Regions from separate parts of the Colwellia sp. KS18-150 genome, predicted to be linked through region 1. Evidence: riboswitches for the same ligand, from Rfam matches in the RefSeq annotation. Region 1 holds a riboswitch; the other holds the start of a gene.

The links. A riboswitch is a leader RNA that binds a small molecule or an ion and turns the genes downstream of it on or off. The one in region 1 is predicted to bind cobalamin.
Positions count from the first base shown of each region.
Region 2: it holds a riboswitch for cobalamin, as region 1 does, so the genes downstream of both, cobT (nicotinate-nucleotide--dimethylbenzimidazole phosphoribosyltransferase) here and AC27IF_RS03635 (TonB-dependent receptor domain-containing protein) in region 1, are expected to answer to the same signal.

Region 1 covers NZ_BAAJMC010000002.1:50,601-56,103, reverse strand. The annotation lists gene AC27IF_RS03635 (TonB-dependent receptor domain-containing protein) at 1-1,262, opposite strand, end outside; cobalamin riboswitch at 1,298-1,478, opposite strand; gene AC27IF_RS03630 (cobalamin-binding protein) at 1,500-2,360, opposite strand; gene cobO (cob(I)yrinic acid a,c-diamide adenosyltransferase) at 2,406-3,017, opposite strand; gene AC27IF_RS03620 (FecCD family ABC transporter permease) at 3,063-4,049, opposite strand; gene AC27IF_RS03615 (ABC transporter ATP-binding protein) at 4,042-4,863, opposite strand; gene bfr (bacterioferritin) at 5,242-5,503, shown strand, end outside.
Region 2 covers NZ_BAAJMC010000001.1:714,571-720,073, forward strand. The annotation lists gene AC27IF_RS03320 (class I SAM-dependent methyltransferase) at 206-1,153, shown strand; gene AC27IF_RS03325 (LysR family transcriptional regulator) at 1,251-2,159, opposite strand; gene AC27IF_RS03330 (DUF1330 domain-containing protein) at 2,248-2,532, shown strand; gene AC27IF_RS03335 (histidine phosphatase family protein) at 2,672-3,313, shown strand; cobalamin riboswitch at 3,435-3,627, shown strand; gene cobT (nicotinate-nucleotide--dimethylbenzimidazole phosphoribosyltransferase) at 3,788-4,855, shown strand; gene AC27IF_RS03345 (adenosylcobinamide-GDP ribazoletransferase) at 4,845-5,503, shown strand, end outside.

The DNA of each region.
Region 1 (5,503 bases):
GACCAACCGTCATTAGGGTAGTAAAGATCGTTAAAGCTTGGCGCTTTGAAGCCACTGCCGATATTTAAGCTCACTAACGAAGTATCAGCAAAACGTACGCCGGCACTTAAGTTATACGTGACTTCGCTATCGATACCTTCAATATCATCATATCGAAGTGCTCCATCTAAAATGATGGTGTCGTTATCAAAGGCTAAACGGGTAAATGCAGAGTGGATATCACGTTCATCGACTTCGTAGGCAACTTGAGTGTCGACTTTCTCATTGATTAAATCGATACCAACACTTGTGCTTAATTGTTCAGTTAGCTGGTAACTACCTAACCATGTACCTTGTAAGCGATCGGTTTCAAAACGACTACCATCACTCTCACTAATGCCATTACCGAATGAGGTGCTTTCATTTTTTTGTTGACCTACAAATAGTTGTTGATGCCAGTTGCCATCTGTTTGGCTGGCAGAAAGTTGCCATTGTAGTGTTTCAAATGAATTTTCGTTAGCGCCACCAAAAGCACTATCATATTCTGTTTCGCCTTGGTTATATTTAGCTAACCAATTAATTTTCCATTCTTGGTTCAACTGTTGTTGACCAATAAGTGAAACGTTTTCACGACTGTAACCATCGTCATCATCTTCAGCTAAGTCATAAACATCATAGCCATCGCTAGATTTAGCAGAAGCTGTGAAGGTTGTACTACCATCACCATGGCCTATTGCGCCACTGATACTTGCTTGCTGCTGTTTGTCATTGCCTAGGCCAGCATCAACAGCAATTTCACCTGCGGCTAATTGACGAGTAAATATTTGAATGACACCACCTATAGCATCAGAGCCCCAAAGTGCAGCTCTTGGGCCTTTGATCACTTCAATTCGCTCTACCTGCTCAACACTGATGTCGGCAAAGGCAACTTGCCCTAGTGTTGCGGAGCCAATACGTTGGCCATCAATAATAACTAAGGTGTGGCCCGAGTCAGTGCCACGACTAAATATAGATGTTGTTTGACCTGCGCCACCACTTTGAGATATTTGTATGCCATTAACATCATTAAGTAATTCAGCAATCGAATTAGAAGACGATAACTCAATATCTGCACGTGTTATGACTTTAACGCTACTTAAAAGATCTGCTTCGCTTTGTGCTGTGCGGTTAGCAGTAATTATCATGTTTTCTGTTTCATCGGTACTTTCTTGGCTTGAGTTAGCGAAAGTTAATCCTGATGTAAATGTGCTAGCAATGGTTAATGCTAAAAGTGTTTTTTTCATGTTGTCCTCAATTATAAGCACCCACCGTACTTACAAAACTAGTGTTATTTTAGGCCGGTCTCCGGACTGAAAAGGGTTACCATAAATTAATTACTCAGGGTGACCTTTATTACCGTTGCGAGGGCAGTATAGGAGTTACACTTTTAAAGTACGCACCTATTTCCCGTTTCACTGATGCTTTATAAAAACATCAACACCTAAAATCTTTATATGCTTTATTAGCCTCTTTGGGGCTAATTAAAGCGCTTTATTGCTTAACAACCATTGTCGTATTTCGTCAATGTTTGTACACAAATGCTGTAATTCTCCAAGGCTTCTCGCTGTCATGCGGTGCATGGCATCAGCGTCAGGTTGGATAATTTTATTATTTTTTACTGCCGGAACTATCGACCAGTCTTGCCAGTTAAAGCCTAATTTATCAGTTTGGTTCTCTGATAATGGCTGGATAATAACTTGTATCGGCGTTTGCAATACTGTTTCAATATTTACCTGAGGGTAGGGAATTGATAACTGTTTAAAAGGGTTATCTACCCCACAAATCGTTAAAAACTGTTGCGGCCAACTTCCTTGTGCAACGGTGGTTAATGGTCTTGACCATAACTCGTAAAAACCGACAATTTTGCTTTTATTCTGATATTGCTGAGTAATTTGATTAAGTTGAGCTAGAAAATCTTGAGTTTGTTGCTCAGCTTGTAATTCGTGACCAGTTAACTTACCAAATTCACGCATCTCTTTTGCAACATCAGCAAAGGTATTTGGCTGTGAATAAACGATGTTAAAACCTAGCTGTTTTAATCGAGCGAGATCATCACTAGGGTTACCACTTTTCCATGCGATGATGAGGTCTGGTTGCAGTTCGATAACCTTTTCAATCTGTAATCTAAGATAGTTACCAATGACAGGGATATTCTTAGCTTGCTCTGGGTAATCAGCAAATGCCGTGGTGCCAATAATTTGCTCTCCGGCACCAATATCAAATAGCATCTCAACAATGTGAGGAGATAACGCGATAATACTCGGTTTATCTTTAGCGTGACTGTTAGCAAAGCAAGACATGCTCAGTGATAACAAAATGAGTATTGATAAAAGTTTGTTCATATTTTTGTGATCTCTTTAGGTGCTATAACTTATAAACATCAGCATTTACCAATCGATGCCTTTTTGAGCTTTAACGCCGTTATCGAAGGCATGTTTGACGGACTGTACTTCACTAACTGTGTCAGCTAAGGCAATGATTTCTCGGTGACAGGCACGGCCGGTAATAATGACATGTTGATTTTTAGGACGATTTTTTAACGCTTCAAGCAGCTCTTCTAACTCTATATATTTATAGGCAATCATGTAGGTCATTTCATCAAGGAGTACCACATCAACATTATTATCGCTGAGTAATACTTTATTTCGTTGCCAAACTTTTTGAGCTGCAGCAATATCTTTTTCTTTATCTTGAGTGTTCCAAGTAAAACCTGTGGCCATGACATCAAAAGTAACGCCTGCATTTTCTAGTAATTGACGTTCACCACAAGCCCAAGTGCCTTTAATGTACTGAACTACAGCGGCATTAAGGCCATGGCCAACAGCACGAGCGATAGTACCAAAGCCAGAAGTTGATTTACCCTTACCGTTGCCGGTAATAACGATTAATAAGCCTCGTTCTTCCTGGGCGTCGTCGATACGTTTATCAACCTTTTCTTTAACCGATTGCATACGTTTTTTATGTGAGGTACTTTTTTTATCTACATTATTATCTGTCATCTTGTTACTACTTCATTAGTTAATTAAGTTATTGAGGCGATTAAATTATCCATGGTGTTTATTACGGACCATAATAAATAAGAAGAAAATACTGCCCAATGCTGAAGTGATAATGCCAATTGGAATTTCTGCATTAGCTAAAGCAGAGCGAGCAATTACATCTACCCATATTAAAAATGTTCCGCCAATCAAAGCACTGCCTAATACTAGCTTAAATGTTGTGACGCCGATCAGTTGCCTGACGATATGAGGTATCATCAAGCCGACAAAACCAATACCACCACAATAAGCAACAATAGTTGCAGTCAAAGCAGCACAAAGCCCCAGCATTAATAATCTTAATCTGTCGACATTAACGCCTAAACTAGCAGCACTTTCATCACCAAGTAATAAAGCATCAATCTGGCGATGTAGAGCAATGATAATAAGAATAGCTAGAATCAATATACTGGCAATAATATAAAAATTACTCATCTCCACTCGAGCTAAACTTCCCATTAACCAAAAGATCACTCGGTTAGTGGCAAAAGGGTCACCAAAATAAAGGATAAACTGTGTTACGGCTGCTAACATAAATGAAACGGCAACCCCAGCAAGTAACAACTGCTCTGTTCGTTGTAGCACTTTCGCGATAAATACCACTATGGTGATAGCAAACAATGCCCCGAGAAATGCAGCGAGTGGAAGAGCAATACTGATATTATCGCTTAGTATTAAGTTTGAAAGTGTCGCTCCTAACCCTGCACCGGAAACGATACCAAATAAATAAGGATCCGCTAATGGATTACGGGTGGTATTTTGTAAAATAGCGCCGGCGATGGCTAAGCCCATACCTGCTACTAGAGCGACTAACACTCTTGGTACACGTATTTGCCAGATAACCATTTCACTGACTTGATCATGACATTCAGCAGCTAAGCAAGATAATACTTCGGTGCTGCTTAAATTTGCCGGGCCAAAATGTAAGCCGGCAATTAATGATATAAATGTAAAGATACCAAGTAAGGTGATTTTTAATGATAATTTACTCATTAATATCACCTGCATGACAGTATTCTTGTTCAGGTAAGGAAAAGTAAACTCTTGGTTTAGCTGTTGTGGGATCTTTTTCAAGCAAGCAAGGTAATTTAAATACATGCTCTAATTGTTTTACCGTAAGCACCTGCTCTGGACTACCATCACATAATAACTGTCCTTGATTTAGTAATAGTAACCGTTGGCAAAATTGACTGGCGAGATTAAGGTCATGCACCGTCATTATCACGGTAATTTTTAATTTTTTTACTAATTGTAGTATTTGGTGTTGGTAATAAACATCCAAATGATTTGTTGGTTCATCTAGAATTAATATTTGTGCTTTTTGAACCAGCGCTCTAGCAATTAATACTCTTTGCTGCTCACCGCCAGATAATTGATTAAAGTTTTTGTCACCGGCATTGCTTAAACCCACTTTACGTAATGCTAGTTTTACTTGTTCAATATCATAATCACTGTCTAGAGAGAAGAAGCTTTGATGCGGTAATAAACCCATTTTAACAATATCAATAACTGTTAACGAAAATATAGGCTCTGCTTTTTGTGCTACTAAGGCAAAATGTTGCGCTAATTGTTTAGCACTGTAATGTTGAAGTTTTTTGTTTTTTAAATATATGGTTCCGGTGAGAGTTGAATTAGCTATGGAGTTAACTTGATTAGTAATACAGCGCAATAAGCTAGTTTTACCAGCCCCGTTTGGGCCAATAATGCCAATAATCTCACCTGAGCAGACGTTAAAAGAAATATCTTTTAAGATGCTCTTGTTATTCACTAACCAATTAAGCTGGCTAATTTGTAGTTGTGTTGACATAGAATATTAGTGTTTTCCCGCACATATTTAATAACTTGAATTTTGTTGGAACTAGATATCTGACTTATCGTTATCTACCATCTTTAATAACGATCTACAGTTGCGGGTACAGTTGAGGACTTCGCTATAAATTATTTATATCGGCACCTCATTTCCTAGTGCAAGATGCAATTCTACCTTGAGTTATTATTATCTGCAAGTTATAGATGTTTAGACGTCTAAATATCCTCTAATTAATAAACATCCTCCAAGAAACGATAATTGAAATACGAATAGTTATTGATTAGGAAGTTTTTGATTTTATTGGAAAAGTTGTGAATTCTAATGTTTGTACTACACTTTATTTACCCTATTACTTTACTTATTGGGAGCAAAAAAATGAAAGGTAATAATAAGGTTATTGCAAGTCTTAATGGCTTACTAAAAAATGAATTAGCAGCAATAGATCAATACTTTACGCATTCACGTATGTATCAAGATTGGGGATTAGATAAATTATTCGAACAACTTGATCATGAAATGCAGGAAGAAATCACTCATGCAGATGCGTTGATTAAGCGGATTTTATTTCTTGAAGGAACACCAAATTTAACAGATCGAAGAGACTTAATTATTGGCAGTGATGTACCAACCATGTTGA
Region 2 (5,503 bases), on a different contig from region 1:
ATACATTGGTGACAAATAGGTTGCATGACTAATATAAGTAAGCATGTCATCATAACATTGCATATTTAAATCATAGTTTAAAAATACCTATATATTTCAAAGATATTTAGTAAAAGCACTTTAACGCTTTACGAGCGGTTGAAAGAAAAACCAAAGAAACTGGTCATATTAATTACAAATTAAGCAAAGTAATTTTAATAATAATATGAATAGTAATACTTTGAATATTGGAACATCTCCAACAGCTTGGACGGTATATTGGCAAGCAAATAATTTAGAAAGTTTTATCGCTAATAATAAAGAATCTGATTCAAACGTATTTTCATGCGTTTGGCGTGACTTTCTAAAGCCTCTCCCTACGGACGCTAAAATTCTAGATTTGGCAACGGGTAATGGGGCTGTACCTTTAAAGCTATTAACTATAAATAGTCAACTAAATATCACAGGTGTAGATCAAGCCAATATATCGCCAGTTGATTATCTACCTTCTGAAAAACATTTGCGTAAAGTACACTTTATCGGTAACACCGATATTTGTCGTTTACCTTTTGATGATAATCATTTTGATGGCGTAACTAGTCAGTTTGGTTTTGAGTATGCGAATAAAGATAATGCTGCCTCAGAGTTTTTGCGGGTATTAAAGCCTGATCATTTCTTTCAGTTAATTGTACATAATGCTAACAGTGATGTTGTTCAGCCTGCCAAAAAGACACTCAATGAATTAACTTTAGTACTAGCAGAGCAGGGGCTTGTTTCAAAATTATTAGCACTGGTTAAAAATCAAATGCTTGCTACTGAACTAGAGACTTTTTATAAGAGTTTTCTTACTAAACATAAAGGGGATTTATCTGAACGTATTAGCGGTAGGATCTTTCAATTTGCTGAACAAGTATTGAACCAGATTGAAAAAGGCTACGCTAAATCTTCTTTTATAGATTCAACTAAAAGTTTAGCTAACCGGATAAATGCTGAGCATGAAAGGCTTAGGCAATTAACAACTGTCGCCTTATCAAAAGAGCAAGCGGAATCCTTGTGCCAACAGTTTAAGCCTCTTTGCTCAACGGTTAACCTAGAGCCTGTGCTAATAAAGGATTCTTTATATGAACCTATCATTGCATGGTCAATATCTGGTGTGAAGTCGACTATGAATTAAAGTAAGTCCATTAATGGTTATCTCAATTAGGCGGCAATAGGCTTGTTTAGTACAGTAAGATACTGATTAATAAGTATCTTATCAGGAGGTTTTGTCTTTACTGATTATTATGTACACCAATAAAATAATGAAGCACTAGTTGATAAAAACGTATTACATGAGCAGGCTTATTATTTTTGTATCGATGTAAAAAGTAAAAGTGCCACTCTCGCCCTGTGAAATTAGGTAGTACTTGGCGTAAATTGCCACGACTTATTTCAGGTAAGGCAATAAACTCAGGAATTAAACTAACGCCTAAGCCAGCCAATGTCATATCCACCAAAGTATTAAGGCTATTGGTGTGAGCATAATGAGTAACTTTTAACTTGTTACTTATATTCAGGTTTTTATCCACATAACTAATATTTTTAGACTGCCACGGGGTGGCAATGTATTTATGCTGTGCAATCTCTTTAATCTCTATAGGCGCTCCTGTTTGTTCAAGATAATGAGGAGAGGCACAAAAAATATCACGGACTTTACCAATTGATTGAGCTTTGTAATCAGAGTCTTTTAAATCACCACCAAATATCGCCACATCCAATTGATTTTCTATTAAATCTTGCCATTGACCGGTAATGACTATTTCGGGCTGGATTAAAGGAAACTCTAAGCATAATTGTTTAAGTACCGGCACAATAATTTGTCGTTCAAAAAAGGGTGGTATAGAAATTTTAAAGCGGCCACTTGGTTGATTTTTGTGTTGATTAATATCCTGTATTGCATTGGCTAATTGTTCACTTAAAAGCTCTGAGCGCGCTAGTAAAGATTCGCCTGTTTGGGTTAGTACTACACCTCGAGTATTTCGAGCTAATAGCTGCGTACCTAATTCATTTTCAAGACGTTTCACTTGCTGGCTAATGGCTGATTTACTCATAGCAAGTTTTTTAGCTGCCCCTGTGAAGGATCTTTCTTTAGCAACTTCAGCAAAAGTAAGCAGTAAAGGTGCTAATTTTATTGTGTTCATATTTTTAAACAGTGTTTCTATTTATGGTTTGTTGTTTAAAAATATAGATAGGCTTATGATTTGTCAACTTTCAAAAATGGAGAATAAAATGAGTAGTTACATCATAGTTGAGTCAAATATTTTAGACACAGAAAAACTTAAACAATACGGTCAACTTGCTGCGCCTACTGTAGCTAAATATGGTGGTGAATTTCTGGTAAAAGGTAAAGTTAATGCCTTGCATGGTCAGAGTCAATTCAGTAATAAAGCGGTAATAAAATTTCCAGACCAAACAAGCGCTGAAAACTGGTATAAAAGTGACGAGTATCAATCACTAACTGCCATGCGCAATGAAGCGATGGCTAGCCAGTTTCACTTAGTTGAAGCGATTTAACCTCAAATGCGTTGGTTTATCATATCTATATCACTCGCCAACGCATATTTAGCTTGAATTTCTTTGACGATATAAGTTTCCGCTAAAAGGATTTTTGATACACTGTTCAGGTGATTTTAGTGATTTTAGGAATGGTATTTTGTCAGAGTTTAATGTGTATTTACTGCGCCATGGTGAGCTTATGCAAGCAGGGATTCTTTGTGGGCGCACCGATATTGCATTATCTGAAAAAGGTAAACAACAGCTGATTGACGCCACTAAAACCTTGCCTAACATCTCACAATGTTACAGTTCACCGCTAATCCGTTGTCGAGCGTTTGCACAAGAATATTGTCACCAAACCAACTTATCACTCAAAGTCTCGACACAGCTACAGGAAATGGACTTTGGTGATTGGGATGGTATGAGTTATCAAGCGTTATGGCAAACAAAATCGAGTTTGAATGACACCGAGCCAACACTCGGTAAATTTTGGCAAAATCCATGGCAATACCAGCCTCCTAATGGTGAAGCCATTGATGATTTTATTCAGCGTGTTGATGATTTTTGGCAACGTTTATTAGCGCAATATAAACAACAAAAAGCTGAAGAAAGTAACCCACAAAATACTTTAGTGATCAGTCATGGTGGAGTTATTCGCTATATTTTGGCAAAAGTGTTGGCGCTACCCATTCCTGGGACAATTCATATGACTAATATTGATGTGCCATACGGGGCATTAATTCATATTCAAATAGTGATTGATGATGAAGGGAATGCTTGGCCGAAATTAAAGCTTTAGCTTGATAGTCATTGTTAGTTTTCAAGTGCTTAATATGTTTTTTCGCAATAACAGAGTTAAAAATAAACCTTGCTATTTTGCCCTATCAGTCGATAATCGCGCCACTAATTAAATAATGTCATAGTCAATTTCACTTGTTATTCTTTATGCAATAAGTCATAAACAATCAATAAAGTGAGGCTGGGAATGTGGTGTAAATCCACAACTGTACCCGCAACTGTAAACAGAGCGATATGTTAACCACTAAGTTATCTTGGGAAGGGACATATCTAGACGCTGTAAGTCAGGATACCAGGTGAATTATGTACATTGATTACTACGTCGAGCGGGTTACTCGAGCATTAGCTATATTGTTTCTTTTCTATCCTTGCATAGTGCATGGATGAATAGCGATTTGCGCTCCAGTTCCTAAAAATATTATCGACGTTTATCATAAGTACCGCCAAATTTATTTGGTCTTTTTTAGGTGATGTAATGTTTGATATTAACCCCGTTTGTCAGAAATTTTCTGCAATAATCCAAGCCAAAATTGATAGTAAAACTAAACCTCTTGGGGCCTTGGGGGATCTGGAGTTACTCGCTAAAAAAATTGCTCAAATACAGCTATCAGATAATGTTTTTGATGGTCTTTATAATAAACATTATAAGTTACACCTTAACTCTCCTCATCTAAGCGTTTTTGCCGGAGACCATGGTATTGCTAATGAAGGTGTCTCTATTGCCCCAAGTGATGTCACCAGTCAAATGGTCGAAAACTTTGCTCGTGGCGGCGCGGCTATTAACGTTTTTTGTCAGCAATTTGGTTGGCAGCTTAATGTAGTCGATACCGGTATTTTACACCCTCTCGAAACATCAGTCGCAGTAATTAATCAACGTTTAGGCAATATTACTCAGCCGATTAATCAACAAGCAGCAATGACCGCTGCGCAGGTTGAGCAAGGTTTTGTGTTCGCTAAAGATCATATTAACAAGGTTAAACGTACTGGCTGTAATATTATCGCCTTCGGTGAAATGGGTATTGGTAATACAACTGTCGCTTCAGCCATTATGGCTGCACTAATGAAAATACCTGCTAGTGAGGCTGTTGGTCGTGGCACTGGAGTTTCTGATGATGTAGTTAATAAAAAGCAACAGCTTGTTGAGCAAGCGCTGGCTTTGCATAAGAATGATTTGGTTGATTCGGTTGAGATTCTGCGCTGTTTAGGTGGCTTTGAACTCGTTCAAATTACTGCCGCTATGCTTGCGGCGGCTGAAAAAAATATGGTGATTATTGTTGATGGCTTTATTTGTACTGCGGCGGCTATGTTGGCTATTGAGCTTAATTGTAATGCTAAAGATTACATGGTATTTGCTCACTGCTCCGGAGAGCAAGGTCATCAAAAAATGTTGCAGTGGTTAGAAGTAAAGCCGTTATTAAATTTAGGCTTACGATTAGGTGAAGGCACAGGAGCTGCGCTAGCCTTGCCAATTATGCAAGCTGCGGTTGCTTTTTTTAATAACATGGCCAGCTTTGCAGATGCTGAGGTCACCGATGTTACCTAAGCTAGCTATCTTGTGTAAACAATGGCAGTTATTGTTGTTGGCTATTAGTTTCTTTACCCGCATTCCGGTGAAACATAGTGTTGAAATAACAGAAAAAATGCTTGGTGAAGCCTGTCGATACTTTCCATTGGTTGGCATTTTTATTGGGGCAAGCTCTGCGTTTACATTTTACCTAGCCACCATGATGATGCCTGCTGAGCTGGCTGTTTTAATCGCGATGTTTACTAGTGTTTTGCTAACGGGGGCGTTTCATGAAGATGGTTGGGCCGATGTTTGGGATGGTTTTGGTGGCGGTTGGACGGTCGAAAATAAACTCAATATTATGAAGGATAGCCGACTGGGCACTTATGGAGCCGCGGCATTATTTTTCATTTTGATGATTAAATATCAAGTTTTAGTTGCCTTAGTTACTCATTCAAGTTTAACGGTAACTATGCCTAACGAAACCCTAAGTATGTTTACTATTTTGATCTTGGGACACTGCCTAAGTCGTTTATTGGCTACTAGTCTAATTGCTGATATGCCCTATGTTAGTGAAGATGCAACCTCGAAAGTTAAGCCGATTGCACAAGAGTTATCAAGCGCCAGTTATTTAATACTACTTGCCACAGGTGCTGTGCTTATTTCATTAACTTTATCATTGAATAT